Regions from separate parts of the Halomonas sp. KM072 genome, predicted to be linked through region 1. Evidence: predicted binding sites of a transcription regulator. Region 1 holds the regulator's gene; each other region holds the start of a gene.

What was found. The regulator sigma-54, encoded in region 1, starts transcription at its own class of promoters, with help from an activator protein. The targets are predictions, from matches to a motif close to TGGCACNNNNNTTGCTNT.
Region 2: glnL (two-component system sensor histidine kinase NtrB) is a predicted target of sigma-54. The motif match lies at 5,824-5,841, and genes of this name have one in related genera.
Region 3: codB (cytosine permease) is a predicted target of sigma-54. The motif match lies at 1,841-1,858, and genes of this name have one in related genera.
Region 4: glnA (glutamate--ammonia ligase) is a predicted target of sigma-54. The motif match lies at 5,474-5,491, and genes of this name have one in related genera.

Annotation. Positions count from the first base shown of each region.
Region 1 covers NZ_CP136132.1:928,197-935,766, reverse strand. Annotated here, with positions in the region: gene mlaD (outer membrane lipid asymmetry maintenance protein MlaD) at 1-190, opposite strand, end outside; gene mlaE (lipid asymmetry maintenance ABC transporter permease subunit MlaE) at 204-1,007, opposite strand; gene RVM26_RS04210 (ABC transporter ATP-binding protein) at 1,008-1,829, opposite strand; gene RVM26_RS04205 (KpsF/GutQ family sugar-phosphate isomerase) at 2,061-3,047, shown strand; gene RVM26_RS04200 (KdsC family phosphatase) at 3,082-3,624, shown strand; gene lptC (LPS export ABC transporter periplasmic protein LptC) at 3,625-4,209, shown strand; gene lptA (lipopolysaccharide transport periplasmic protein LptA) at 4,206-4,709, shown strand; gene lptB (LPS export ABC transporter ATP-binding protein) at 4,731-5,477, shown strand; gene RVM26_RS04180 (RNA polymerase factor sigma-54) at 5,583-6,998, shown strand; gene hpf (ribosome hibernation-promoting factor, HPF/YfiA family) at 7,096-7,404, shown strand; gene ptsN (PTS sugar transporter subunit IIA) at 7,409-7,570, shown strand, end outside.
Region 2 covers NZ_CP136132.1:3,610,401-3,617,970, reverse strand. Annotated here, with positions in the region: gene RVM26_RS17240 (sodium/glutamate symporter) at 1-201, shown strand, start outside; gene RVM26_RS17235 (RNA-guided endonuclease InsQ/TnpB family protein) at 284-1,420, opposite strand; gene RVM26_RS17230 (entericidin A/B family lipoprotein) at 2,422-2,553, shown strand; gene RVM26_RS17225 (YqiA/YcfP family alpha/beta fold hydrolase) at 2,561-3,073, shown strand; gene glnG (nitrogen regulation protein NR(I)) at 3,292-4,719, opposite strand; gene glnL (two-component system sensor histidine kinase NtrB) at 4,712-5,773, opposite strand; gene RVM26_RS17210 (DUF4124 domain-containing protein) at 5,960-6,442, opposite strand; gene ltrA (group II intron reverse transcriptase/maturase) at 6,610-7,570, opposite strand, start outside.
Region 3 covers NZ_CP136132.1:2,865,525-2,873,094, forward strand. Annotated here, with positions in the region: gene RVM26_RS13560 (amino acid ABC transporter substrate-binding protein) at 1-183, opposite strand, end outside; gene RVM26_RS13565 (diguanylate cyclase domain-containing protein) at 173-1,201, opposite strand; gene codB (cytosine permease) at 1,905-3,170, shown strand; gene codA (cytosine deaminase) at 3,185-4,438, shown strand; gene RVM26_RS13580 (rhodanese-like domain-containing protein) at 4,461-4,916, opposite strand; gene RVM26_RS13585 (GNAT family N-acetyltransferase) at 4,927-5,376, opposite strand; gene pdxR (MocR-like pyridoxine biosynthesis transcription factor PdxR) at 5,523-6,995, shown strand; gene pcsA (phosphatidylcholine synthase) at 7,093-7,570, shown strand, end outside.
Region 4 covers NZ_CP136132.1:3,602,366-3,609,935, forward strand. Annotated here, with positions in the region: gene RVM26_RS17175 (diguanylate cyclase domain-containing protein) at 1-581, shown strand, start outside; gene RVM26_RS17180 (alpha/beta hydrolase) at 551-1,492, opposite strand; gene ltrA (group II intron reverse transcriptase/maturase) at 2,063-3,424, shown strand; gene RVM26_RS17190 (acyltransferase family protein) at 3,567-4,469, shown strand; gene RVM26_RS17195 (hypothetical protein) at 4,562-5,179, opposite strand; gene glnA (glutamate--ammonia ligase) at 5,768-7,174, shown strand.

The DNA.
Region 1 (7,570 bases):
CGCCCGCCATGGTGACACGGGCACGCGGCTTGAGGCCGCCGATATTGGAGAAGTTGGCTTCCAGGCGGAACGTGTCAGACGCGCCCGAAAGCGTCAAACCGCTGACTCTCAGCCCCAGAAAGACCAGGCCGATGATCCCCGCCAACATGAACAGACCAACGCCAAACTCCATGGTTTTACTGCGCTTCATGACACCACCCCAGCTATTGAAGGCCGCCGAACATGACGGCGGTTAAAACGAAATCCAGCCCCAGCACCGCCAGCGATGAGTACACCACCGTACGGGTGGTCGCCCGAGAAATACCTTCGGACGTGGGAATCAGATCATACCCTTGGAAAACGGCGATCCAGGTCACCACCAGGGCAAACACCAGGCTCTTGATCATGCCGTTACCGACATCGTTGATGAACGAGACGCTGGACTGCATGTTGCTCCAGTAAGAGCCTTCGAAAACGCCCAGCCACTCGACGCCGACCAGATAGCCGCCCCAGATACCGACCACACTGAACCCCACCGTAAGGATCGGCAGCGCCACGAATCCGGCCCAAAGCCTCGGGGCCACTACGCGACGCAGCGGGTCAACGCCAATCATTTCCATGCTGGTCAACTGTTCAGTGGCCTTCATCAAACCAATCTCGGCAGTCAACGCCGAGCCGGCCCGCCCTGCAAAAAGCAGCGCTGCCACCACCGGGGCCAGCTCTCGCAGCAAGGACAGCGCCACCATCTGCCCCAATGCCTGCTCGGCACCAAAGTCCACCAGAATGGTGTAGCCCTGAAGCGCCAGCACCATGCCGATGAACAGTCCGGACACCAGCACGATGGCCAGAGAAAGCACGCCGACAAAATGCATTTGACGAAGCCACAGAGCCCACCCTTCACGGGAGGGTACGCCCACCGCCGACTGCGCGAGAAACACTGCCGCGCGCCCCAGCGCTTCCACCATCTCGCATCCCTTGCGCCCCAATCGCGTGATGGGCGCTACCCACTGTAAGAGTCTTGACTGCATTTACCCTGCCCCGCTTGCTGGATCGTGACCGAGAATGTCTCGGTAAAGGGTGTTGCCAGGATAGTGAAACGGCACAGGGCCGTCCGGCTCACCATGCATGAACTGACTGACTCTGGGGTCCTCGTTGACATCCAGGGACGCCGGCGTGCCATGCGCCACCACCTGACCATCGGCGATCAGGTAGAGGTAGTCGGCAATGCTCAGGGTTTCCTTGATGTCATGGGAAACCACCACGGAGGTCAGCGACATGGCCTGGTTCAAGCGCTTTATGAGCTGCACCAGTACGCCCATGGAAATGGGGTCCTGGCCCACGAACGGCTCATCGTAAAGAATCAGCTCCGGGTCCAGTGCCACGGCCCGTGCCAGCGCCACGCGGCGGGCCATGCCACCCGAAAGCTCGGCGGGCGACAGGTGGCGCGCTCCGCGCAGACCCACGGCCTGCAGCTTCATCAACACCAGGTCACGAATCATGGTATCGGGCAGGTCGGTATGCACGCGTAGTGGAAAAGCGACGTTCTCGAAGACATCCAGATCGGAAAACAGCGCGCCACTCTGAAACAGCATGCCCATTCGCTTGCGCAGCGCAAACAGCGCCTTGCGAGACAGCCGATGCACGTCCTGCCCATCGATCAGCACGCGCCCCCGATCAGGCACCAGTTGCCCGCCGATCAATTTCAACAGGGTGGTCTTGCCGGTTCCGCTGGGCCCCATGATGGCAGTGACTTTCCCACGCGGAATGCTCATGCTCACGCCACGAAAGATATCGTGGTCGCCGCGGGAAAAGTACACATCCTCCACCTGGATAAAGGGCATATCCGTCATGGGCATCACACCCCTCGTTCGCTCGCCGACGCGGGCATGTCGAGCCCGGATCGGCGGTTTAAAAAACAGTGTTTTCGAAATATTATCGAACATCGTATCCTAACGCCACCCACAGGAACAGCCACGCGCACCTTGCCTGCTGGCCACGGCCTGCCAGTGGTTTGGCTAAAAGCCGCCGCAAGATGTTATTCTTGAAGGCTATCAACCGTGATGACGAGAACGAGACCGACCATGCCCCAGCCCCCCACCCCACCCAGCTCACTGCGTGAAAGCGCACTGCGGACACTGCAGATAGAGCAAGCCGCGATTGGCGGCCTGCAAGCCAAGCTGGACGAGAGCTTCGACCGCGCCTGCCAGCTGATCCTGGCTTGCAAGGGTCGTGTGGTGGTGACCGGCATGGGCAAATCCGGCCATATCGCCGGAAAACTGGCGGCCACCCTGGCCAGTACCGGCACGCCCGCCTTCTTTGTTCATCCCGGCGAAGCCAGCCACGGCGACCTCGGCATGATTACCCGGGGCGATGTGGTACTGGCCCTGTCGAACTCGGGCGAAACCGGCGAAGTCACGGCTCTGCTGCCGCTGCTCAAGCGCCTGGGAACTCCCTTGATCAGCATGACGGGGCGCCCTGATTCGACCCTGGCACGGCATGCCGAGGCCCACCTGGACAGCGGCGTCGAACGTGAAGCCTGCCCACTGGACCTGGCCCCCACCAGCTCGACGACGGCGGCGCTTGCGCTGGGTGACGCGCTGGCCGTCGCACTGCTGGAAGCTCGCGGTTTCACGGCCGAAGATTTCGCGCTCTCGCATCCTGGCGGCAGCCTGGGCAAACGCCTGCTGCTAAGGGTACGCGATCTGATGCACGACGGCGCGCGGCTGCCTCGGGTGGCGCTGGGCAGCCCGCTGCGCGATGCCCTGCTGGAAATCACCCGCCAGGGGCTCGGCTTTACCTGTGTCATCGACAATGAGGGTCGGCTGGCCGGTGTCTATACCGATGGCGACCTGCGGCGCACGCTGGACCAGTTTCACGACCTGCGCGACGTCAAGGTGGACGACGTCATGACACGGCCTGGCAAACGCATTGGCCCCGACGTTCTGGCGGCCGAAGCCGTGCGTATAATGGAAGATAGTCGTATCACGGCGCTGGCCGTGGTCGATGAACAGCAGCGCCCGATTGGCGCTCTGCATATGCATGACCTGCTGGCAAGCGGCGTTATCTGACCCATGATCCAATGATGGATGATACGGAGACTCTATGGCCCTACCTGACGCACTTTTAGATCGTATACGCCGTGTAAAACTGCTGGCCCTGGACGTGGACGGCGTGCTGACCGACGGACGCCTGTACTTCCAGGCCGATGGCATCGAAATCAAGGCCTTTCACACCCAGGATGGCCACGGGCTGAAGCTGCTGAAACGGGTCGGCATTCACGTCGCGCTGATTACCGGCCGTGACTCTCCCATGGTCAGCCAGCGTGCCGCAGCGCTGGGCATCAGCCATGTCTACCAAGGCTGTGAAGACAAGCTCGCCACCCTGCGCGGGCTATGCCAACGGTTAGACATTACCCTGGAACAGGTTGCGTTCTGTGGCGACGACCTCCCGGACCTCGCGCCGATCAAGCGCTCCGGCGTCGGCATCACTGTGCCCAACGCCCCCGACTACATGCACACCCACGCCGACTGGATTACCGATCGCCTGGGCGGGCATGGCGCCGTGCGCGAAATCTGTGACACGCTGCTCACCAGCCAGGGGCACTGGGACGCCGTACTCGACACTTATCTGCACGGTTCCGTCTGAATGGGCATCAGGGTGAGAAAACGCATCTGGCTGTCGGGCCTGGTCATCACCCTGGGTGGGCTGTTGGTGTGGCTGGATCCACGCGCCCCTCAACAGCGCGAAGTAGACCCCGAGGCCCAGGCCCAAGAGCCCGGACACGTGCTGGAAAATGCCGAAATCACCCTGTTCGGTGAAGACGGTACGCTTCAGCAATCCTTGGTGGCACCGCGTCTGGTACATACCCCGCAGGCGGCCATGACCCACGTCACGTCACCACGCGCCACCCTGTTCGACAGCGAGCAGCGTGAATGGCTGGCCATTGCCGACACCGGCACCTTGAACATGGACTCCCAGGCGCTGACCCTGGCCGGATCCGCGCGCCTGCTGGCGCCGGACGAAGGCTGGCAGCTGGATACCGACCTGCTGCACTATGATGGACTGGAGCGTCATGCCTGGAGCGACACCCCTGTGATACTGCAGCAGCCACCTCAACGCATCGAAGCCTCACGCATGGATGTCTGGCTGGACGACAGCCGTGTCAGTTTGATCGATAACGTGCGCGGCGTGCATCCGCCCGCCCCCCAATCTTCTCAGGAGTCGCCATGAACGCCCTGCTTCGTACGGCACTGTTCGCCCTTGCCGTTCCCATGGTGGTAGGCGTGCTGCCTGCCGCCGCTCAACAACAGGCCCCCGTTGAAGTGGAAGCCGACCGCCTGGACCTGGACCAACGTGCGGGCACGGCGGTCTATACCGGCAACGTCGACATTCGCCAAGGTGAAATGCAGCTGCGCGGAGAGCGTGTCGAAATTCATCGCAACGAGGCGGGCGAGCTCTCCCGGGCCGTCGCCACGGGCGAGCGTGCCTACCTGCGCAACCAGCTGGAAGACCAGACGACGCCCATGGAAGGCTGGGCGCGGCGCATCGTCTACCATGTGTCCGAGCGGCGTGTAGAGCTGATCGACCAGGCCGAACTGACCCAGCAAGGGGATCGCTTCCAGGGTGGACGGCTCGAATACTTCATCGACCGCGGAGTGGTCCAAGCACGCTCCGATGTCAGCGGCAGCGCACCGCAACGCATCCGCATGACTTTACAGCCCGAGCAATAGAGAGAGCCCCTCGTGACAGCCATCAGCTCCGACACTGCAGCGGTCAAGACGCTCCATGCACAGCATCTGGCCAAGAGTTACAAGCGCCGCCGCGTGGTCAAGGATATCAACCTGGAAATTGCCCAAGGCAGTGTCGTTGGCCTGCTAGGCCCCAACGGCGCTGGCAAGACCACCTCGTTCTACATGATCGTCGGCCTGGTGAAGGCCGATGCTGGCAAAGTGGGCATCGACGATCTCGACCTGACCCGGGCGCCGATGCATGAACGTGCCCTGGCAGGCATCGGCTACCTGCCTCAGGAAGCATCGATCTTTCGCAAACTGTCGGTGGCCGACAATATCATGGCCATTCTGGAAACGCGTCGTGAGCTCGACCGCAGCAGCCGAGAAGCCAAGCTCGAATCGCTGCTGGAAGATTTTCACATCACCCATATTCGCGACAACCTGGGCATGAGCCTCTCGGGCGGCGAGCGGCGGCGGGTGGAAATCGCTCGCTCGCTGGCCACCGAACCTGCCTTCATTCTGCTGGATGAACCATTTGCCGGCGTCGACCCCATTTCCGTGGGCGATATCAAATCGATCATACGCGCCCTCAAGAAGCGTCATATTGGCGTCCTCATCACCGACCACAACGTGCGTGAAACCCTGGATATCTGCGATATTGCCTACATAGTTGGCGACGGACACATCATCGCCAGTGGAAACCCCCAGGAAATCCTCAATAACCAGAAGGTACGTGACGTCTATCTGGGCGCCGACTTCCGGCTTTAAACAATGGCCCACGAAGACATTTTATTTAGTGGCATGCTTATTGCACTTGCACCAAACGCAGACTCGCTCTAGGGTGGAGCTTTCTGATTAACGAGTGGTTCTCAGATGGTCATGAAAGCTTCTCTTCAACTGCGCATCGGCACACAGCTGACCATGACACCTCAGCTGCAGCAGGCCATTGCGCTGCTTCAGCTATCGACGCTGGACCTTCGTCAAGAAATTCAGCAGGCGCTGGATGCCAACCCCATGCTCGAGCAGGAAGATGAGTTTGGCGAACAGGCCGTCAGCGAGCCTCAGGAAGCCGAGTGGGCAGACAGCATCCCCAGCGAGCTTTCCGTAGACAGCGACTGGTCCGATACGTACCAGGACATGGGGAGCATGGGCGGCAGCAGCGAAGGCCCGGACTTCGAGCGTCAGGCGGCGGGGCAGAGCCTGCACGGTCACCTGCTTTGGCAATTGGCCATGACCGACTTCTCCTCCCGTGAACATGCCATCGCCGAAAGCCTCATCGATGCGCTGGATGCCAACGGCTACCTGACCCAGCCTCTCAACGACATTCGCGAGGGGCTCAAGGCACAAGGCCACGACGGCCTGAGCCAGCGCGAGGTCGAAAACACCCTGCTGCGCCTTCAGCAGTTCGAACCCACCGGAGTATTTGCCCGAGACCTGCGGGAGTGCCTGATGCTGCAGCTGGCCTCGCTGCCCGAAGACACCCCGCTGCTGATGCCTGCCAAACGCCTGGTACGCCAGTTTCTCGAAGCCCTTGGCAAGGACGACATGCGCTTGCTGAAGCGACGCCTGAGCCTCGACGACGAGCAGTTGGACGATGTCATCCGTTTAATTCGCAGCCTTGACCCCAGGCCTGGAAGCGCCTACGGCATCACCGACGACAGCTATGTCACGCCAGATCTGGTGGTACGCCACGATCACGAGGGCTGGCACCTGGAACTCAACCCGGAAGCGCTGCCTCGACTGCGTATTCAGCCCGACTACGCCAGTCTGATCAAACGCGCCGACAAGAGCCAGGACAACCAGTTTCTGAAAGAGCATCTCCAGGAGGCTCGCTGGCTGATCAAAAGCCTTTCGAGCCGCAATGACACCCTGCTGCGCGTGGGGCGCGAGATCATTGCTCGGCAGATCGGCTTTCTGGAGCATGGCGAAGAAGCCATGAAACCGCTGATTCTGGCCGATATCGCCGAAGCGGTGGAGATGCATGAGTCGACCATCTCGCGGGTCACTACCCAGAAATACATTCATACCCCGCGCGGGGTGTTCGAGCTCAAGTACTTCTTCTCCAGCCAAGTCAGCGGCCAGGAAGGTGGCGACAGCCATTCCAGCACGGCCATTCGAGCACGCATCAAGAAACTGATTCAGGACGAGCCTCCGGGCAAGCCACTCTCCGACAGCCGTCTGGTCACCCTGCTGGAAGCGGGCGGCATCACCGTGGCCCGCCGCACCGTGGCCAAGTACCGTGAGTCGATGGGTATACCTTCGTCGAGTGAGCGCCGTCGTTTACGCTAGTTAAACGCTCTCGCCCAACAAACTCTCGACGAGGGCTTTGCAATGGCCCAAAAAGGGTTACAATCGAAGTACAGTCCGATGGATAAGGAGCACGTCAATGCAAGTAAACATCACTGGTCATCACGTTGAACTGACTGACGCCTTGCGTGACTACGTAAACGAAAAGCTGGAACGCGTTGAACGTCACTACGACAACATCACGACCGTCCAGGTCACCTTATCTGTTGAAAAGGAGCGCCAGCAAGCCGCCTGCACCCTGCACGCAGCAGGAGCCGACCTTCATGCCGAAGCGCTGGACAACGACATGTACGCAGCCATTGACGCCCTGGCGGACAAAATCGACCGTCAGCTCGTAAAACACAAGGAAAAAGCACAAGCCCGCGCCCAAGGCGCTGGCGTGCGTTAACCCGATGATGTTGGAAACCATTCTCCCCCCGGAGCGCGTGCTGTACGACGTGCCCGGGGGCAGCAAAAAAAGGGTGCTGGAGTTTTTCAGCACCTTTATCGCTCAAAACACGCCCAGCCTGGATAGCCAGGAAGTCTTCAGTCGATTGATTGGCCGTGAACGGCTG
Region 2 (7,570 bases), 1.2 Mb from region 1:
GGCTACAAACAGCTGATGTTCGAACCCGTGGTGGGGGGCGGCCTGTTCACCGCCGCCGCGTTACCGCTGATTGCCCAGTTTGGCGCACCCGCCGTGCTGGGATTGACCGCCATACTGACCGTCGGTTGGCTGGCATTCGGATTGCTCTACTTTGGCAGGATGGTGCCCGACCGTGGCAAGGGTCGATGGCAAGGCAACTGACACTCCCCGCCCGCCGCGCTTCGCGCTTTGGGCGAGGGTTCTGAGATCACCCCCAGAACCTTCCTGCTTCCACACGCCTTCACTAGATAGCAGCCAGGCCGCTGCCCTCCGCTCCGGTCGCTCCACAGGCTAACCCCGCCAGCCCGGCGGTTTGTATATTCCTGGCCGCGTTGATGTCGCGGTCAATGGGATAGCCGCAGCTTTCGCAGTGCCAGTGACGTTGCGACAGCGGCAGTTTCTCAACCTTGTAGCCACAGCCATGACACCGCTTGCTGCTGGGGAACCACTGGCTCACTTTCACCAGTTGGCGCCCCGCCCAGGCGGCCTTGTATTCCAGTTGCCGGACGAACTCACCCCACCCGGCATCGCTAATGGATTTAGAAAGCCGTCTATTCTTGATCATACCAATGATATTAAGTGACTCGACGCACAGGACTTGGTTTTCGTTAATGAGTGCGCGGGTCGCTTTGTGGGTAGCGTCACGGCGACAGTCGGCGATCTTGGCATGTAGCCGTGCCACTTTCCAACGGTGTTTGTTGCGGTTGTTTGAACCTGCCTGTTTTTTCGCCAACCGGCGCTGCAAGCAGGCCAGCTTCGCCTCGTAGCGTTTCAGATGACGCGGATTGCCCGATTTTGCGCCGTCACTGGTAATGAACAAATCGCTCAAGCCGAGGTCAATGCCGACCGTTTTGCGCGTGACCGGAAGCGCTTTTGGCACGAAATCACACAGGCAACTGATGAAGTAGCGTCCAGCACGATCGCGTGAAATCGTGATGGTAGAGGGTGCAGAGGGTAGTGACCGGCTCCATCGGATGGGTAACGGCGTCTTCGCTTTTGCGATAGTGATCTCACCATCCCGATAGCGGAACGCGGCCTTGGTCAGCCGGATCGACTGCCGGCAATCCTTGCGCTTGAAACGTGGGTAGCGCGCCTTGAGCTTTGGGTTGAAGAAGTTGTCGAAGGCGGCTTTCTGGTCGCGGAGCGTTTGCTGCAGGATCACGCTGGAAACATCCCGCAACCACGGAAACTCCGCCTTTAAGCCCACCAGTCGCTTTTCCGCCGATGAGTGCGGGACCGATTCACCGCGCTGCTGATACGCCTCGGTGCGATAGGCCAGGGTATTATTCCAGACAAAACGGGCACACCCGAACGACTGCGCCAGCAGCTCAGCCTGTTCGGAGGTGGGGTAGAACCGCTCTTTGTAGGCACGCTTTGTCATGCTGTATAAATATCAGGGTAATGAGGCGAGGTCAATCTGGCACCGCTACGCGGTGCGCGCTTGTATCACCGCCCGACTGGGCGATGCTTTACGCGCTGTTTGGTAAACATCGGATAGCAAAACGCCCGCAATAGCGGGCGTTTTACATTGGGACGGATGTCTTGCAAGGGAGGACTTACATATCAGGTGGCATGTCGTCACGCTCTTCCAGGCCCCCTGAAAATGACGTCTTGAACGCCATATACAGGCCTACCCCCGAAAACCCCAAGAAGAGCACGAACATGCATAACATCAATACCATCGCCATAACGCGTGTCCCTGTCAGTGTGCGGCCGTTGCGTTGACGTCTTCTCACCGCTGAAATTTGGTCTACACGACAGGATAGACCAAAACACTGCGCCCATCTGTACCATTACTGTACAGATGAAGGGATGGATTTGTAAAAGTATCTAAAATCAGTTACTTGAGACAACAAAAATAACACAAAAAAACCATCCCACAAACGCGAGATGGCTGTTTTGCATCGCTGCCGATCCTTGGCCTTGATGGCCAGCACATCCAGGTGCTGGCAAGAGTGAGCAGGCTCGATGTCCCTACACGTCCCTGGTGCTTTCTGGGCGTCCTGCCCTCCTTGACTGCCTGTTAGCCTGCCCACACTGTCGATGAAGAAAGGGGACACTCCCTGTGAACCCGAGGCAGTTCATGCTACTGTCCATGATAATGCATCAGCCAGGCCAAAACTTTTAAAAAATAGAAAAGCAAATAAAAAACAAATACATATGAAAATAAAAAAACCACCCTGCTATGCCAATCCAGCCCACCGACGACCCGAAACCTGTATAAAACTGGCACATGAGACAAATGCGTATAGCGCATTTTTAGCCTGCCAACGCCGTTTGTGTCACAAAGTCAGCACGACCAGTGGCGAGCCCTCTCGTTAACGCTTATGTTATACACCGAATGCCCCACTCTCGAGGATGGGCCCCACTGAGGACACGCTCATGAAACGCTCCATGCTGCTTGGCATACTCTTGATGTCGACCCTGCTGGTCATCAGCGGATGTAATACGGTTCGTGGTATGGGTCAGGATATCGAGCGGGGTGGCGCCGCCATTCAGCGCTCGGCGGAATAACCCCATGATGATGACGGTCTTTCTTTCCCACGGCTTGGAGAGCGGCCCAGGCGCCCTGAAGATACAGGCGCTGAAAGGCGTCGCGGAACACGTGGATGACTGCGAGCCCGTGGTCATGGATTATCGCGGCATGAGCGAGCCGGCGGCCCGCTTGAGCCACCTGCGTGAGACGCTGAATGCCCGAGGCGACGACCCATCCCGATGCATTCTGGCAGGGTCTAGCCTGGGCGGCTGGATCAGTGCGGCACTGAGTGCCGAGACGCCCATGCTGGGCTGCTTCCTGTTGGCTCCCGCGCTCGGCATGCCCCGCTACCCGGAAAGCTCCCCTTTCATTCAGGCCCGACACACCCATGTGATCCATGGCTGGCAGGACGATGTGGTGCTGCCAGGCCCGGTCATCGAGCACGCCCAGCGCCAGCGGCTCTCGCTGCGCATGGTGGATGACGACCATCGGCTGCACCAAAGCCTGGATGTCATCTTGGCGGATTTCACGCGGTTTCTGGCCACGTGTGCAGCGTGATGCGTCCTCTCCTATTGTTCTGCTTGTCACTCAGACCCTCACCGAGCAGACCGAAAGCTACAAGGCGCTGATCGAAGAGCTGGGCGGCGTACCGGGTGCAGACGACTAAGCTGCCCCGCATGCCGTGAACAGGATGGCATGAAAAAGCCCGCTGACCGTGTCAGCGGGCTTTTTAGTGGTTCCGAGCCGGGATCGCCGAGCCTACGGCGATCAACAGCCTACTCGTCGGCAAGCGCAGGCAGCAGCGTCTTGAGCTTGCGCGTCAGGGTATTGCGCCCCCAGCCCAGCAGCTCGGCCGCTTCCCCCTTGCGCCCCCCGGTATGCTTCAGGGCGGTTTCGATCAGGATGCGCTCGAAATCCGGCACCGCTTCTTCCAGCAGGTGCGTATGCCCTTCGGCCAGGGCGTGGTCGGCCCAATCCCGGAAGGCCGAACGCCAATCACCGTAAGCACCTCCTTCCGGCGCGCTGACCGAGCGCAGCTCGGGAGGCAGGTCCTCGATCAAGATCTCCCTCCCTGATGCCATCACGGTGAGCCAACGGCAGATATTTTCCAGCTGACGAACGTTACCCGGCCACGGCAGCCGCGTCAGGTGAGCTTCTGCCTCGGGCGTCAGCACCTTGATATCGGTGGATAGCTCCTTGGCCGCCTCCGCCAAAAAGTGACGCGTCAAGCGGGGGATGTCTTCACGGCGCTCGGCCAGGCGCGGCAGGTGCACCCGAATCACGTTCAGACGGTGGAACAGATCCTCACGAAAACGCCCTTCATCCACCAGAGATTCCAGGTTCTGGTGGGTAGCGGCAATGATGCGCACATCCACCTTGACCGGCGTATGGCCGCCGACCCGGTAAAACTCGCCATCAGCCAGCACCCGCAGCAGGCGCGTTTGCGTCTCGGCGGGCATGTCGCCAATTTCATCCAGAAACAGCGTACCGCCGTTGGCCTGCTCGAAACGCCCCTGGCGCTGCTGGGCGGCACCGGTAAAGGCGCCTTTCTCATGGCCAAACAGTTCCGACTCGATCAGGTCACGAGGAATTGCCGCCATATTGAGGGCAATGAACGGCTTGCCGGAGCGCGGGCTGTGCTGATGCAGCGCCTGGGCCACCCGCTCTTTACCGGTGCCCGACTCCCCATTGATCAAGACCGTGATATGAGAGTGCGACAAGCGGCCGATGGCGCGAAACACCTCCTGCATGGCAGGCGCTTCGCCGATGATCTCGGCGCTCAGCCCTTCCGGTACGCTGACCGGCCGCTGCCGCTCGCGGGCATGAGCCACCGCGCGCCGCACCAGCGCCAGCGCTTCGTCGACATCAAAGGGCTTGGGCAGGTACTCGAAAGCGCCCCCTTGGTAAGAAGCCACCGCGCTATCCAGATCCGAGTGGGCGGTCATGACAATGACGGGTAAATCAGGATGGGCGGCACGCACGCGGGACATCAAGTCCAGACCGTCGATGCCTGGCATGCGAATATCGGTGACCAGCACGTCCGGCGGGTTTTCCAGCAGCCGAGCCAGCGCCGTATCCGCCCGCTCGATACACTCTACATCCAGGTCGGGTTGCGCCAGCGCGCGTTCCAGTACCCAGCGGATAGCGCGGTCATCATCGACGATAACCACCCGTGCAACATCGGTACGTGTCGCCTCAGTCATGACGCATCTCCGGTAAATTAATAACCAATGGAATCAGTAAACGAAATTCGGTGTGTCCGGGTCGAGAATCGCATTCGATCAATCCTTGATGTTGGTGCAAAATTGACTGAGCAATCGACAGTCCCAGGCCGCTGCCTTCCGCGCGACCTGACACCATGGGGTAGAAGAGCGTTTCGCGAAGCGCATCGGGAATGCCGGGGCCGTTATCGATGACACCCACCTCGCTGACCAGCCGATGGCGCTCGGCCCCCAGGGTGAACTGGCGGCGGGCACGGGTGCGCAGGGTCAGCGTGGGGGACGGCGTGTCGGCTTCGCTCATGGCCTGTACCGCGTTGCGGGCCACGTTCAAGACCGCCTGAATCATCTGCGACTCGTCGCCAAAGAGGTCGGGCAAGCTGGGGTCGTAATCGCGATGAACGGTGACCTGCGGGTGCTCGGCCAGCAATAGCGCACGCACGCGTTCCAGCACTTTGTGAATGTTCACCGGCTCATGCTTGATGATGCGATTGGGGCCCAGCATGGAGTCCACCAGATCGCGCAGACGATCCACTTCCTCGACGATGATGTGGGTAAACTCCCGCAAGGCCGGGTCGTCCAGGTCGCGCTCCAGCAGCTGCGCCGCACCGCGGATACCGCCCAAGGGGTTTTTCACCTCATGGGCCAGCCCGCGGGCCAGTACCTTGATGGTTTCCTGGCGGGTGGTCAGCGCTTCTTCTCGAGAAATCTGCATCAGCCGATCACGGGGCTCCACCTCCAACAGCAGCTCTTCGGCAGACAGCGGCGTCACGGTGTAATCCACCGTCAAGGGTTCACTGTTGAGCGGCGTAATACGCGCTTCGCGTTGGGTGTAAGGGTGAAACGCATCGCGTGCCTTGGCCAGCACGTCATCGATACTCTCATCGCCGCCCAGCAAGGTATCCAGACTGATGCCTTGTACGCGGCTGAAGCTCACCGCCAACAGCGCCTCGGCGGCCGGATTCATCCAGCGAACCCGAAGTTCGCCGTCCAGCAGCAGTACCGCCGTGGTGAGGTGTTCCAATAAGCGCTGATACATGGCGTGTCCTGAAGCGTCGCTAACCGTTGCGTTAGAGATTTAGCTGAGGAAGTGCAAAAAGCGCGCCAAGTTACCCAAAACGACGCCATGCACGGCTTGGGGGCAGCCAGCCGGTGCCGCTCGGGCATTTATAGCGCACGGGCAGGGAGAGTTAGTCAACCTAATGCACCATTATAGTGCATTGCATTAATCGGCGATAAAAATCGTCACCTGATCGGTGCGATGTTGAATACGCCCCTGGCTGTCCAGCAGCTCTGCCTGCAAACGATGTTGCCCTGGAGGCAGGCCTGCCAGCCAAAAAGCATCGCTGTGCAGAGGAGATTGGCTAAGCTCGCCGTTGACGAGCAGCTGGATCTGGTGGTCCTCGCGCAGCGCAGGGGAAACGCTGACCTCCACGGGTGTCATGCCACCGCGCAGCGACGCCCCTGGCGCGGGGGCAACGATGACGAACCGGTCATAAGGCATGAACGGCTGGCCCGGACGCCCCAAAGGCCGTGCCGCCGAAGGCGCGGCTGGGCGGGTCGCGGCAGGCAAGCTGGGCAAGGGCGCCAGCCGCAGCACTTCGCCTCCGCGCTCGGGGTTATCAGTAAACGTGACGTTGCCCTGGGCATCGACGATGCGGTACACCGTTTGCGCCTGGGCAGCGCTTACCCACAGGCAGGCAGCCACGAAAACTCCTGTGGGTAATATGGCTGACCATGCAACACGCCGCTTGCTCACCACGCTGTCTCCTCACCTATTCTGCCCAATCGGGATAGGGGGGAACCCATAGGTTCCGCCCCTCCCACACCACCCGGCATGCGGGTCCGCACCGGGCGGTTCGAGAAGTTGAGGTTTCACGAGAGTCTCGGCACTCCCAACCGATCGAAGTAGGCAATGGTCAGCACATTATGGATGGCAGAGCGACTGTTATGCCACCAGCGACGACTCAGCGCCGCCACGGATTCCGCAACCCAGGAACTCGCGCCTAAGCGGGTCAGCTCCCGGTAGATCGTCTTGCCCCGTCGCCAGTGCCGGAGGTGGAGCATTCTCAGGCGGCGACGTATCCACTCATCCAGTGATCGCCAGATGCGTGGCGTTTGTGCCAGCCTGAAGTACCCTTTCCAGCCGAGCAGGTAACTGCGGAGCTTCTCCACCACCTGGGCCATGCTGCGACCACCTGCCCCCCGGGTCAGTTGCCTGATCCGGAGCTTGAACGCCTGTAACGCCTTGGCGGATACCGCCCGTCGAACGTCTCCACCCCTCCCTTGCCACAGGGCGTAGCCGAGGAACTGGCGACCGAACACGCTGGCGACTGCACTTTTGGATTCGTTGATCACCAAGCGCAGTTTGTTGTAACACCGGCGTAGCAGGCGCATCACCCGTTCTCCCGCCTTCTCACTGCGAACGTAAACGTTGCAGTCATCAGCGTAACGGGCGAAGCAGTGCCCCCGACGTTCCAGCTCTTTATCCACCTCGTCCAGCAGAACGTTGGCCAGCAACGGCGACAACGGCCCGCCTTGCGGCGTGCCCTCATGCCGATCCATGACCACGCCACCATCCATGATGCCCGCGTTGAGATACGCACGCACCAGCCGGATGACTCCGGGGTCGTTTATGCGTTTCTTCAGGCGGTCGATCAGGATGTCGTGGTTAACCCGGTCGAAGAACTTCGACAGGTCAACGTCCACTACGATATGGCGGCCCTGTTGGGCGTAGCGTTGCGCAGCCAGCACCGCATCGTGGGCCCGGCGGCCCGGGCGGAAGCCGTGGCTGTGCTCGCTGAAGGTGGGATCAATCAGAGGTTGCAGCACTTGC
Region 3 (7,570 bases), 1.9 Mb from region 1:
GCCGATGGGCCGCCCTTCCACCACGTAGGAGAACGGCTCCTCGTGTTCTCGGTGCCCAATCAGAATGGTGTGATCCTGCTGAATGCGCGCAAGCGTCGAGCCTGTCTGGGCGCTGGCCGTGCCCATGGCCAGCAGCAGCAAGCCCATCAACGCGATATACCGCCCGATCACGCTACACGTCATGGCTGGCTCCCATGGTCATGCCGCTACTGAACACCTGATAACGCCCTCGACCCATGGCCTTGGCGGCGTAAAGCGCCACATCGGCACTGCGCAACAGCGTATGGCTGCTTTCGCCATCCCGTGGGGCCAGGGCAATCCCAATGCTGACACCAATCTGGACGCGCTCTCCCTGCAGGTCAAAGGGTTCGCGCAGCGCAGCGACCAGCCGCCCTGCCCGCACACTGGCTTCGTCCAGCGCATGGTGGTGAACAGGCTGGAGAATCGCGAACTCATCGCCTCCCAGGCGCGCCACCAGCTCACGCTCGGCCAACAGCCGCTGTACCCGTCGGCTGGCCTGGACCAGCAGTTCATCCCCGGCGGCATGCCCTAACGTATCGTTGACGGCCTTGAAGCGATCCAGGTCAAAAATCATCACATTGAAGCGCTCGCCTCCCGACAGCTGCGCGACGGCGACCTGCAAGGCCTCGTTGAACTGAACACGGTTAGGCAGCTTGGTCAGCGCATCGTGGTGCGCCAGGTGCTGGAACTTGAGCGCCTCCTCCTTGACCTCAAGCAGCAGCTCGCGCTCGACGACTTTTTTGCGTAACGCTTCAATGGCCTGGGCCATACAGCCAATCTCATCCTGGCGCTGTGTGTAGGGCGTTGCCTGCTCGGTTCGGTTATGGGAAATATGCGTCAACGCCTTGATCAGACGCGGCACGGGCTTGAACAGCTGATGCATCAGCAGGCTCAGCAGCAAGGCCGTGGCCAACAGCACGACGCCCAGTGAGGCGACGACTTTCAGCAGAAGCTCGCGGTGCACCTGGTACAGCGTCGCCTTGGTGCCAATGGTGGCAACCGACACCCCCCATAACTCCCCCTGAGGAGATACGATGGGCAATGCGCTGATGAAGTGCTCCTGCTCGCCAAGCCGGGCAAAGCCCACGTACAGCTCACTGCCAGAAGCAGCCAGCGACAGCTCTGGGACGTGAGGGAGTTCGAGCGTGGTCTCTTCACCGTGGTGGGCATCGGCGACCATGGCGAAGCCGCCATCTGGCAAACGTGAAAACAGCCAGACGTTGTGGCGCGTTTGCGCGTTTGCGCACTCGCCAGCGCCAACACATCCACGGGGCTGAACCCCGTGCTGAGCACCGAGTCTTCATCACCAATGGGCTGTTCGGACACCAGGTGCGTCACTTGGCCTGAGAGGTCCGTGCGTACCGCGACATTCGTGTAGATACGCCGAATCGTGGCGCTCACGATCTGTGCATTCACCAGCGCTTCCCGGGCCCACTGTTCGCGTGCACTGCGCTCCACGATGGCAAAGCCCAGCAAGGCCCCCATGGAGTAGGCAAAGACTACCCCCAGCACCATGAATACCGCCACTTTACCGACCAGCGTCCGGTACCAGGGCAACCGGACGGCTGGCGACGGTGGCTCTTCCGAGCTTGATGGTTTCATATTGGCCGACTCCCCCTCAGCCACGTCTTGCCACATCGCCCATTGCTGATCATCGATCCTGTCAATGGCACGTTAGCGCCACGCCATGCAGAGCGCTCGTTACCTTGTGGTGCGCGTGCGCGTTCGTTATTCCTGTCTTCTTTTCGCAAACTACCATTAAAGACGCGCACGAGTAGCTAAAAATTTAAACGTTTCTTGTTACCTGACCACGCCTGATTGGCATGCGGCTTGCTGCATCTTTCTTGACCATGACACGCGACGACGTATCGAAGGGGAAAAAGATGCACCATTCAGACTACCCACTTAGCGAAGTACCCATCCAGGCTCGGAAAGGGCTACTCTCTACCTCAGCGGTACTGCTTGGCTTTACCTTTTTCACCGCCACCATGTGGGCGGGTGGCTCCCTGGGCCAAGCCTTCCCGATTGGCCAGTTACTGTGGATTATCGTGGCAGGCAACCTGCTACTGGGTATCTACGCAGCAACGCTGGCTTATATCGCCTGCCAGAGCGGCCTGAATGCCGTCCTGATGGGACGGTTCTGCTTCGGCGAAAAAGGCAGCAAACTCTCTGACATCATCCTCGGCTTCACCCAGATTGGCTGGTACGCCTGGGGAACCGCCACGATAGCTCTGGTACTGGTACGCACCACGGGGATGCCTGAATGGCTGGAAATCCCCTTGATGGTGCTGTTTGGCTTTGGATTCTGCGTGACCGCCATGATCGGCTATCGAGGCATGGACTGGCTGTCGCGCTTCGCCGTACCCGCCATGATGCTCTTCATCCTGGTCAGCCTGTTCACCGGGCTGGTCGATGTGCGCGGCTTTGCAGGATTAAGCCAGCAAACGCCAACGGAAAGTATGAGTGTCGCAGCGGCGATCACCGTGATTATCGGTACCTTCATCAGCGGTGGCACCCAGGCGACCAACTGGAGTCGCTTTGCCAGGACGCCGAAAGTTGCGGTGATCGCAACGCTGGGCGCTTTTTTCATTGGCAATGGATTGATGGTGCTGACCGGTGCCTTGGGCACGATGATTTACCAGCAGGCAGATATCGTCGATGTTCTCATTGCCCAAGGCTTTCTCTCCCTCGCGGTATTGATGCTGTTCCTGAACATATGGACGACCCAGGACAACACGATTTACAACTTCGCCGTGGCGGGATGCAACTTGCTGCGCACCGAAAAGCGCCGCTTGGTCACCGTCAGCGGCGCCGCCATTGGTACCGTGCTGGCGGTAGGTGGCATGTACAACCTGCTCATTCCATTTCTGGTGCTGCTCGGCACGTTTATCCCTCCCATGGGCGGGGTGATCATGGCTGATTTTTGGCTCAAGCACCGAGGCCGCTACCCTGCTTTGGCCTCTGCGCAGCTACCCGATTTCAATCGGCGCGGCCTCGCCGCCTATGCCATTGGTGCCGGGGCTGCCTATTTTTCTCCGTTACTACCGCCGCTGGTGGGTGTCGTAGTCGCGGCAGGCAGCTACGCCGTGCTGCTACGTCTGAAGCACGCTACGCTGGGTGATAGCTTCCCATCGACAGCCAAACAATAAGTGAGCACCTGTTTATGAACATGCAGATCATCAATGCCCGCCTTCGCCAGCGTCCTGGGCTTTATCGGCTGGATATCGAGAACGGCGTCTTCACCGCAATCACCGCTCAGGATGCGCCGCAAACGGCAGGCGAAGGCCAGAGGGATGCGGGCGGCAAACTGCTGTGTGCGCCGTTTATCGAGCCGCATATCCACCTGGATGCGGCCCTGACCGCTGGCGAGCCTCACTGGAACCAGAGCGGCACGCTGTTCGAGGGCATCGAACGCTGGGGAGAGCGTAAGCCGTTGCTCGACGAGGCGGACATTCGGGAGCGCGTACTGAAGACCCTCAACCTGTTGATCGGCAACGGCGTGCAGTTCGTGCGCACTCATGCCGACACCAGCGACCCCAGCCTGGTAGGCCTGAAAACCCTTTGCACACTGCGAGACGAGCTGAAGGACAAAATCGACATTCAGGTGGTGGCCTTTCCACAGGATGGCCTGCTCTCTTACCCTGGCGGCGACAAGCTCATGGAAGAGGCGCTGGAGTTTGGCGCCGATGTGGTAGGCGGCATTCCTCACTTCGAGTACACGCGAGAGTTGGGCGTGGCGTCCATGAAGCGCGTCATCGAGCTGGCCATCAAGTACGACCGCCTGGTGGATGTACACTGCGACGAAATCGATGATCCCAACTCGCGGTTTCTCGAAGTGCTCGCCTGTGAGGCACTGTTTCATGAGCTGGGCAGCCGCGTGACCGCCAGCCACACCACCGCCATGCACTCCTACGACAACGCCTACTGTTCGAAACTGTTTCTGCTGCTCAAGCGTTCGGGCATCAACTTCATTTCCTGCCCCACGGAGAGCATCCACCTGCAAGGGCGCTTCGACACCTACCCCAAACGGCGCGGCGTGACACGCGTCAAGGAACTCAACGAAGCCGGTATCAACGTCTGTTTTGCCGAAGACTCCATCTTCGACCCCTGGTACTCGCTGGGCAACGGCAAGCTGCTGCGAACGCTGGATTTTGGCCTGCATATCTGCCAGATGATGGGCTATCAGGACTTCAGCCAGGCGCTGTCGCTGATCACCGACAACAGCGCCCGCACGCTCAACATCGAGGCACGTTACGGTATCGAGGTAGGCAAACCCGCCAGCTTCAACCTGCTGGATGGAGAAGACGACTACAGCGTGCTACGCAACCAGGGTGACGTACTGCTCTCCGTCCGCCACGGTGACATCATCATGCAGCGGGAGCCCGCACGCATCGTGACGCCACCATGGCTTGGTTAGGGCTTGCGGCATTCGAGCAGGCTCAGCAACCGCACTCGTTGAGCCCCGAGGCGTCCAGACTGCCGCGCTGCGCCCCGGTTTGCACCGGATGCTGGTCACGTCGCCAAAAGTCCAGACCTCCCAGCAGCTCTTTTACCTGTAGCCCTGCGCTGGCCAGCTTCCAGGCTGCTTTGGTAGAGCCGTTACACCCAATCCCATCGCAATAGGTGATGTAGACGCGCTGCTTATCCAACTCCGCCAAGCGCTCGGGAGTCATTTCCTTGTGGGGAAGGCTGATGGCGCCAGGGATGTGCCCGGCACAGTAGTGTTCGAAGCTACGCGCATCGATCACCACGATGTCGTTGATGCCTGCGGCCAAATCCTGCGCCACGTCCCAGGCATCCGTGTGGTAGCAAAGCTTGTCATGCATGGCCGATGCCATGCGGTCAGGTGACGCGGGTGGAAATGCCAGCACCGCTGACATGGGGGGTGTGGTCATCGTTGCCTCCTTACTTCACATCCAGTAGATAGCCATAAAACGCCGTATTGCGCCGCCAGCCCAGTGACTCGTAAAGCGCCTGGGCGCGCTGATTCTCTACCTGTGTCATGAGGATCAAGCGTGCGACTCCATGCTCCTGGGCCAGCCTGGCGGCGGCTTCCATCAACGCTCTGCCGGTGCCTTGCGTGCGCGACGCTGGCTGCACGAAGAGGTCATTGAGCGTCCACCGAGCATTCAGCCCCACGGTGGAAACACCCGGGTAGAGCTGCACGAACCCTGTCAGTGAGCCGTCGCTCGCCTCACTGACGAGAATGTAGGAGTCGCCCAGCCCCATCCGCAATTCGAGAAACCTCCGTACAGCCGGCAAGTCGCTGGGCTGTTGGTAAAATTGGCGATAGCCATCGAGCAGCTCACTCAAGGGAGCCAGGTCATCAAACACCGCTGGACGAGTCTGGATCATGTCATTGCCTCGATAGTCATGGAGTAATGCCTCAGTCTGCCGCTATAGTGGTTCCTTAAAAAGAGCCACTTTGCACCCTTTCAGGAGAACCAGTGAAACAGAGCGCCAGCGACAGTGACTGGATCATCGACGCATTGGCCTTGCGCATGCATCAACACGCAACACGATCGCTCAGTCAGCGGCTATACCATCCGCTCAAGGAGTGGGTACGCCAGGGTAAACTCACGGCGGGCCAGCGGCTGCCTTCGTCACGTCACATGTCGGATGCGCTGGGCGTCAGCCGCAATACCGTTCTCGCGGCAACGGACAGGCTGCTGGCCGAGGGGCTGCTGGTGGCACGCCAAGGGGCGGGGCTTTACGTAGCGCAGTTGCCTCGCGTGCTGGATACCGAGACCACACCGCCTCCAAAGGCCGTTCACTACTCTTCCCGCGGGCGCACCCTATTGGCGCTGAGCAAGACGCTCAGCAACGGCTACCGGGCGTTCTCACCCGGCGTACCCGCCCTGGACCTGTTTCCTGAAGCGCAGTGGCAACGGCTTGTGCGCCAGCATCAGCGCAACGCCGATGTAGCGTGGATGGATTATCAGACCGGCGGCGGGCTGGCAGCATTGAAAGTGGCGATCAGCGACTACCTGAGGCTCTCTCGAGCGGTACGCTGCCAGCCTGAACAGGTCATCATCACTCAAGGGGCACAGCAAGCCTTCGAGCTGATCACCCAGCTACTGACCGACCCTGACGACGCGGTCTGGATGGAAGAGCCTGGCTACGGCGGTGCCAAAGCCTGCTTTCTGGCAGCCGGGCTCGATGTCACGCCCGTTCCCGTTGATGCCGACGGGCTCGACCCGGCCCTGGGCGAAAAGAGTGCTCCCGCCCCTCGACTGATCTATACCACCCCCTCCCATCAATACCCCACCGGCGTGACCATGCCCGTCACTCGCCGGTTGGCACTGCTGGACGTCGCTGAACGCTGCGGCGGATGGATCATCGAAGACGATTACGACAGTGAGTTTCGCTATGACACCCCACCGCTCCCATCACTCCAGGGGCTGACCGAACAGGCGCCGGTCATTTATGTGGGCACGTTCAGCAAAGTCCTGTATCCCGGTTTGCGCCTGGGCTATCTGGTCGCCCCGCCTGAACTCGCTCCCGATGTGTGCCGGGCCCAGGCCCGTTTACATCGAGAGGGTCACTACCCACTCCAGTCGGCACTGGCCGCCTTCATGGCCAGTGGCCACTTCACCCGCCACATCACCCGCATGCGGGCGGCCTACCGTCACCGCCAAAGCTGTTTACGCGCCGCCCTGGCCCCCGCCGTTGCGGCAGGTTTACGGTTATCGGAGGGGCATGCTGGCATGCACTTGCTGGCCGAGCTGAGCAGTATCGAGGAGGAAACGGCTCTGGTCAGTCATGCTGCCCAGGCGGGCATTACACTGTCGCCACTGTCACATTACTACCTTTCCACCAACAAGCGATTCGGTTTGGTGCTTGGCTATGCCAGTGCCAACGAACAGACCCTGGCCTGGGCAGGACAGTGGCTGAGCAACGCGTATCTGGCCCATCAAACCCGCACTCCCGACACGCCACTTTCCCGCGATGGTCACAAGACCAACGTATTCTAGGGGGACACTCTTGTAGTAGTGTAACGTTCTTTATACGCTCATTTATAAACCTGATAGAAAGGGAACGGCCGTTCCCCATGGGGTCAAGGTGGCTCAATTGCTCTCTTCACACACAGAATCGCGCGCCTCGGTCTACAAGGCCTGGAGCGTGCATGTCTTCACTGCCAGCGGTGTCTTGCTGGGCACCATGGCGCTGTTGGCGCTGATCGATAACAACCCCGTGGCCTGCCTGCTGTGGCTAGGTGCCGCCATGATGGTAGACGGCCTGGACGGCACCCTAGCACGCAAGTATGAAGTGAAGACCATTCTGCCCCACTTCGATGGTTCCACGCTGGATATGGTGATCGACTATCTCACCTGGGCATTCATCCCGGCGCTGTTCATCTACTTTTTCGTCGAGCTGCCCACCCACTTCGAACTGCTCTCGGTCTTCATCATCCTGCTCTCCTCCATGTTCTGCTTTTGCAACGTGAACATGAAAAGCCAGGACAACTACTTTGTCGGTTTTCCTGCTGCCTGGAACATCATCGCCGCCTACTTCTACATTCTTGATTTTCCGCCGTTTGTCACCTTCG
Region 4 (7,570 bases), 1.2 Mb from region 1:
TGAGTTTTCTGGGGATTTCCCATGATGTGACGCCGCGCCGAGAAATGGAGCAGACAATGCTGCATCTGGCCCAGCACGATACCTTGACCGACTTGCCCAACCGGTCGCTGTTTTTCAGCCACTTGAGCAGTGCCATTGCTCAAGCCAAACGGTGCGATACGCCGCTGGCGCTGCTGTTCATCGATTTGGATGATTTCAAGCCGGTCAATGATCGTTTTGGCCATGGTGTCGGTGACCAGTTACTGCAGGCCGTGGCCCAGCGCCTCCGGCAACGGCTGCGCGGGGGCGACCATGTGGGGCGCATAGGGGGCGATGAGTTCGTGGCCATGCTGGGCGGGCCCGTGGGTGCCGAAGAGGCCCTGAGGGTGGCAGACCAGCTGTGCCAGGCACTGGCGGTGCCGTTCACGCTGTCGGTGGGGGAAGTCCATGTCTCGGCCAGTATTGGAGTGGCGCTGTTGCCCCTGCACGCTGCTGAAGAGTCCACGCTGATCCATTGTGCCGACCAGGCGATGTATCAGGCAAAGGCGCAGGGGCGTAACCAGGCGGTGCTCTATGCGCCCGTTTCGCCAGGTGCTTCGTGACCCACGTACTGGAACAGGAAGTTGAGCGCGGCGGGCAGGCTGGCTCGCCATACACGCCAAGTGTGCCCACCGGGGTACAGGTCTAGCCGCACCAGCTCTGGCTGAATGCGTTCCATGGCCTGGCGTAGCTGGCGAGCGTGGTATTCGGCGTCGTATACGTCACTGCGCCCGGCACTGATGTAGAGCGGCACGGGCGGAGTGTCGCCCTGTTCGGCGGCGGGGCGCGGTGTGACCTGAAGGCGATAGTGTTCCAGGTGCGCGGGGTAATTGAGCTGCTCCCACAGTGCCTGGTCGAACTGGCCTCGTTCATCCAGAAAGGTGGGGTGGCGGTGCGCCGAAGAGTTGCTGGGCGGCGTGGGCACGTAGCTGGCCGGGCTCAGCGCGGCGGCGGCAGCAAACATTTCGGGGTGTTCCAGCGCGAAGTTGAGCGCGCCGTAGCCGCCTGCCGAAAGCCCGGCCACCCCACGCTGCTCACGAGTGGTGCCCACGTGGTAGTGGGCTTCGATGTGAGGCATCAGGTCGTTGAAAAAGGCGCTGCGGGCGGGTTCGTTATGGCCATCTACCCACCAGCTGCGGCTGCCTGGCATCACGAATACGGCGGGGGGGATATGCCCTGCCTGAATCAGTCGGTCTGCCACTTGTGGCAGGTTGCCCCGAGTAGCCCAGTCCAGCTCGTTACCGAAAGAACCGTGCAGCAGGTAGATCACGGGGTAGGGCGTTGTCGCTTGGCTGTCATAGCCATCGGGTAAATACAGCGTATAAGGGTAATCGTAGCCCAGCGTGGGGGAGTAGAACTGCTCGCGCACCACCTCGCCTGCCAGTGCGACGTTGCTCAACACCAGCCAGCCAAAGAGCCCGGCCAAGCGTCCAGCCAGCAGAGCAATGCGTTGCAAGGCAGTTCTTCTGATCACGGGGCCTCCGGAATTTACGGGCATTTACAAGGTCGGACAACAGGCGGCTCGCGGGTGTTCACTCTCGGCCGCTATCTAACAGGATAGCGGCTAGGCGGTGCGCTGGGGGAAAACCGGGAGGCTGGATGCAGAAAATCGAGGAAATCTACTGGCTTCGTGCTTACGGCTGCATTGCCGTTTTTTTGGTGCGCCCGGCACGGGCGCACTCCTGGAGGTGCAAGTCCTCCCGTGAGCTGGCCACAGCGAACGAAGCGAAGCGCAACTGCGGAAGGGCGACCGACCGTGGGGAGGAAGCGTGGAGCGTAAACCGTGAGCCGATGAACAAGAATCGGATACGAGGCACTGCCAAGCAGGGCGAGCGGGCCAAAAGTCGCGAAGCTCTTGTGGCCAAGGCGAGGCGGTGTAAATCCGGCGGTTGTGCGGTGAAGGAGTGTGTTCTTACCCGGGGAGATCTCGCCTCATGTCTGAAAGGGCGACGTGGCAACACGGAGCGAGAAGTCAGCAGAAGCCATAGTAGCTGCTTGGTCAGGGCGAAGGGCTGAACGAGAAGGAGCGTCAAACGCCTTGTCGATGAGCACTGTAACGCATCAGATGCCCGCGTCAGCGGGGCGGATCGCGGAACGGAAAGGTGAAGCCTTGCCGAATGCGCTCAGCGATGAAACAGGGCTCCCGCGGCGAGAACCGGAAGGCGCAGGGCGAAGCCTGCTTGAGCAGGCCTTCGCACGAGAGAATATGCAACGGGCATGGAAGCGCGTGAAGGCCAACAAGGGATCGGCAGGTGTGGACGGGCTGGATATTGCCCAAACCGCGGAACACCTGCGATGGGTGTGGCCGGAGCTTCGCCAGCAACTGCTGAGCGGCTCCTACCAACCACAACCCGTTCGTCGGGTCGGCATCCCGAAACCGGACGGCAGTGAGCGGGAACTGGGTATCCCCACCGTCACCGACCGTCTGATTCAACAGGCACTGCTGCAAGTGCTGCAACCTCTGATTGATCCCACCTTCAGCGAGCACAGCCACGGCTTCCGCCCGGGCCGCCGGGCCCACGATGCGGTGCTGGCTGCGCAACGCTACGCCCAACAGGGCCGCCATATCGTAGTGGACGTTGACCTGTCGAAGTTCTTCGACCGGGTTAACCACGACATCCTGATCGACCGCCTGAAGAAACGCATAAACGACCCCGGAGTCATCCGGCTGGTGCGTGCGTATCTCAACGCGGGCATCATGGATGGTGGCGTGGTCATGGATCGGCATGAGGGCACGCCGCAAGGCGGGCCGTTGTCGCCGTTGCTGGCCAACGTTCTGCTGGACGAGGTGGATAAAGAGCTGGAACGTCGGGGGCACTGCTTCGCCCGTTACGCTGATGACTGCAACGTTTACGTTCGCAGTGAGAAGGCGGGAGAACGGGTGATGCGCCTGCTACGCCGGTGTTACAACAAACTGCGCTTGGTGATCAACGAATCCAAAAGTGCAGTCGCCAGCGTGTTCGGTCGCCAGTTCCTCGGCTACGCCCTGTGGCAAGGGAGGGGTGGAGACGTTCGACGGGCGGTATCCGCCAAGGCGTTACAGGCGTTCAAGCTCCGGATCAGGCAACTGACCCGGGGGGCAGGTGGTCGCAGCATGGCCCAGGTGGTGGAGAAGCTCCGCAGTTACCTGCTCGGCTGGAAAGGGTACTTCAGGCTGGCACAAACGCCACGCATCTGGCGATCACTGGATGAGTGGATACGTCGCCGCCTGAGAATGCTCCACCTCCGGCACTGGCGACGGGGCAAGACGATCTACCGGGAGCTGACCCGCTTAGGCGCGAGTTCCTGGGTTGCGGAATCCGTGGCGGCGCTGAGTCGTCGCTGGTGGCATAACAGTCGCTCTGCCATCCATAATGTGCTGACCATTGCCTACTTCGATCGGTTGGGAGTGCCGAGACTCTCGTGAAACCTCAACTTCTCGAACCGCCCGGTGCGGACCCGCATGCCGGGTGGTGTGGGAGGGGCGGAACCTATGGGTTCCCCCCTATCCCGATTTTCATTGGCTGGACCATTTGAACCAGCGGGTAGATAACCTGGCCACCGACCTCATGCGGATTCCCCTGGTGTTGGGCACCCCCGTGTTCCTGTTCATCTCGATATTCGTTTTCGCCGTGCGTTACGACAAGCAGGTCCCGCCGGGCTTTCTGTTCCAGCGGGTCAAGTACGTCATGCTGCCTTACCTGATGTATGGCTTTATCTATTCGACGGCAGAGTGGTGGCGGTTGGCGGGCAGCGACGATGCTGTGGGCTTTTTGGCCAACGCACGCAGCTACTTCATCTATGCGGGCTGGCACGGGTATTTCTTGATCATCGCCATGCAGTTCTATGCGGCGTATTGGGCATTTACCCGCTGGCAGCTGTGGCGGGTGAATCCGGTGCCCTGGCTGTGGGTGGCGTGTGTAGTCAGCATGGCCTACTGGGGGCTGGCGTACTGGTTCCAGGTAGAACCCCCAGGCTACTTGCTGTGGATCGCGCCCCTGGGGTGGGTGTATCTCTTCTTTCTGGCGCTGGTGCTGGTGCGCTATTACCCGCTGGTGCCTCGTGCCGTGCTGCAGGAGCGCCCCGTGTGGCTGCAAACGCTGTCGCAGTCCCGTTGGCTATGGGGGTGGGTGGCGCTGATCGTGATGGCCACCTTTGCTCATTGGCTGGCGTTCTCTTCCAAGGAAGTTTGGGTCATTCCCTTTTTCGTGCTGGTGACCATGCGCCGCTTGAAGGGGCGCCGAGCGCCTGGCTGGGTGCGCTATATCAATGTCTACTCTTTCGGTATTTACCTGGCCCACCCGATGTTTTTTGCCATTACCGATATCTTGGTCGGCGTGGAAACGCTGCCGCTGGTGCTTTACGCACTGCTCTTGATCGTGGTGGCCAGCGTGGGCTCGGTGCTGTTGAACAAGGCGGTGAACACCACCACCTGGGGCGCCATGCTGTTTGGCAAACGCCTGAAAGTATGAGGTTGGCGTTAGGTAAGCCTCGCTGGGGCCGTTCAGTATGCCTTGTGGATTGGGGAAGGCGTTGAAGAGTGATGAAGGGATGAGGGCGACGATCAGTGTGGGGGTGTTTCGGTAGAAAAGCGTGCTTTCAACGCGCTCAGTGGAGAGCCTCGCGGCAACCCCAGTGCTTGCCCGCTGAGGGTCTTCAGGCGGGTAGGGCAGGCATGCAGGCGCTGTAGCAGGTCGGTCATTGCCGTGACCTCCAGCTCGGGGTCGAAGCCCCCCAGGCGTTCCAGCCAGGTTCGGCTGATGGCCATGTAAGGGGGCAATGCGGCGTTAGGGCCACGTAGCTGCTGCCACAGGCGTTCTGGCAACCGAGGCGTCATCGCGCTGATGATCAGCGCATCCAGCGTTTGCGTATCCAGCTCGGGGTACAGCAGGGGCCATAGCTGTGAAGGCAAGACTTGCTTATGCATGGCCACCAGCAGCCATTCGGCCTGGCTGACATACGCCGCCTGATTCAGGCGAGCGCCTAGTTTCTTCTCTGGGGTGACGAGGCAGTGGGCGTGGAAACGGTGCTCCAGGGTCGCGAAGCGCTCATCCAGAAACGCGGCGGTCACGATCACGGGCACGAGATGCTCGGCCAGGCCAGATTGACGAATGGAGCGCAGGTGGCGAGGAAGGCAGGCTCCCACCACGGAAGCATCGACGATAAAGCAAACCGTACCCATGTCAGTGGCTTCCTTTGTGTTAATTGCTCACATTTTGTAATTTATTGTAGACATTGGTTTCTTTTTGCAGCAAGTGGAATGATCGAGAAGCATATAAAAATAGACCGTCTGATTAATGCACTTATTTTGTGCAACTCCGATATTTTCCGTATTTTTTTTGGTGCAAATTGGGCGAGGGAAGTGCTCCATGTGATGACGTGACGAGCCAATGCGACATCAAGAGGCATCAGGAATAATGATTTTTGCTTTTTGAATCATGCTGTTATTTTTTTGAAAGCCATATTGGTGCAAAGTTGGCATGCTACGTGCTTATATTTCGTGACAGCTTCGTAGGCAGTTTCATGAACAGTTTCATGGGCCGTTTGTCAGTCGCTAGCAGGCCATAGGCAGAAGCCGCTTGGCGTGCTACAACGATAGCCGGTCTGAAATGATCGCTGGGCGATTTGTTATCCATGGTCAAGCAAACGTAAAGCGAACAAAAAAGACAAACGCGCCACGTGCCAAGGCATGTAGACGATTTGTTGAATAACACTTTTATCGATAGCTTATTGTTTCAAGCTCTAAGCCACGCTCATACCGGAGGACACTATGTCAGCCAAGACTCTTGCGCTAATCGAAGAACATGACGTTAAGTGGGTAGACCTGCGTTTCACCGACACACGCGGTAAAGAGCAGCACGTGACCGTGCCTGCGCGTGACGTGAACGAAGAGTTTTTTGAAAACGGCCAGATGTTCGATGGTTCTTCCATCAATGGCTGGAAAGGCATCAACGAGTCTGACATGATCCTGCGTCCGGAGGACGGCACCGGCTTCCTGGACCCCTTCACCGAAGACGCTACCCTGATCCTGCGTTGCGACATCATCGAGCCTGCCACCATGCAGGGCTATGATCGCGACCCGCGCTCTATCGCTAAGCGTGCAGAAGCTTACCTGCAGTCTACCGGTCTGGGCGACACCGCCTTCTTCGGCCCCGAGCCGGAATTCTTCATCTTCGACGAAGTGCACTGGAAGTCCGACATTCAAGGCTCCATGTACAAGATCACTTCCGACGAAGGCGCCTGGGCCACCGACAGCAAGGTCGAGACTGGCAACCTGGGTCACCGTCCGCGCCTCAAGGGTGGCTACTTCCCGGTGCCGCCGGTCGACAGCTTCCACGATATCCGTGGTGCCATGTGTAATACCCTGGAAGCGATTGGCCAGACCGTCGAAGTACACCACCACGAAGTGGCCAACGCCGGTCAGAACGAAATCGGCGTGAAGTTCAACACGCTGGTGAAGAAGGCCGACGAAGTTCAGGAAATGAAGTACGTGATCCACAACGTGGCGCACGCTTACGGCAAGACCGCTACCTTCATGCCGAAGCCGCTGGTAGGCGACAACGGTTCTGGTATGCACGTACACCAGTCGTTCTGGAAAGATGGTCAGAACCAGTTCGCGGGCGATGAGTACGCTGGCCTGTCTGAAATGGCGCTGTACTACATCGGCGGTATCATCAAGCACGCTCGTGCTCTGAACGCCTTCACCAACGCTTCTACCAACTCGTACAAGCGTCTGGTACCGGGCTTCGAAGCGCCGGTCATGCTGGCCTACAGTGCTCGTAACCGCTCTGCGTCTATCCGTATTCCTTACACTGCCAGCCCGAAAGGCAAGCGTGTAGAGACTCGCTTCCCTGACCCGACTGCCAACCCCTACCTGGCGTTCGCAGCGATGCTGATGGCGGGTATCGACGGTATCAAGAACAAGATCCACCCTGGCGATGCCATGGACAAGAACCTGTACGACCTGCCGCCAGAAGAAGGCAAGTCCGTACCGACAGTGGCCAACAGCCTGGATCAAGCACTGGAAGCACTCGATGCTGACCGTGCGTTCCTGACCGAAGGTGGCGTGTTCACCGACGATATGATCGATGCCTACATCGAACTGAAGATGGAAGACGTCGAGCGTATCCGCATGACGACTCACCCGATCGAGTTCGACATGTACTACAGCTGCTAAGCTGATGGCATGACTGCTAAGATCACCCTTGCGGTGTGACGAGCCAAAACCCCGCTTCGGCGGGGTTTTTTTTTAGTGCGCCCGGCACGGGCGCACTCCTGGAGGTGCAAGTCCTCCCGTGAGCTGGCCACAGCGAACGAAGCGAAGCGCAACTGCGGAAGGGCGACCGACCGTGGGGAGGAAGCGTGGAGCGTAAACCGTGAGCCGATGAACAAGAATCGGATACGAGGCACTGCCAAGCAGGGCGAGCGGGCCAAAAGTCGCGAAGCTCTTGTGGCCAAGGCGAGGCGGTGTAAATCCGGCGGTTGTGCGGTGAAGGAGTGTGTTCTTACCCGGGGAGATCTCGCCTCATGTCTGAAAGGGCGACGTGGCAACACGGAGCGAGAAGTCAGCAGA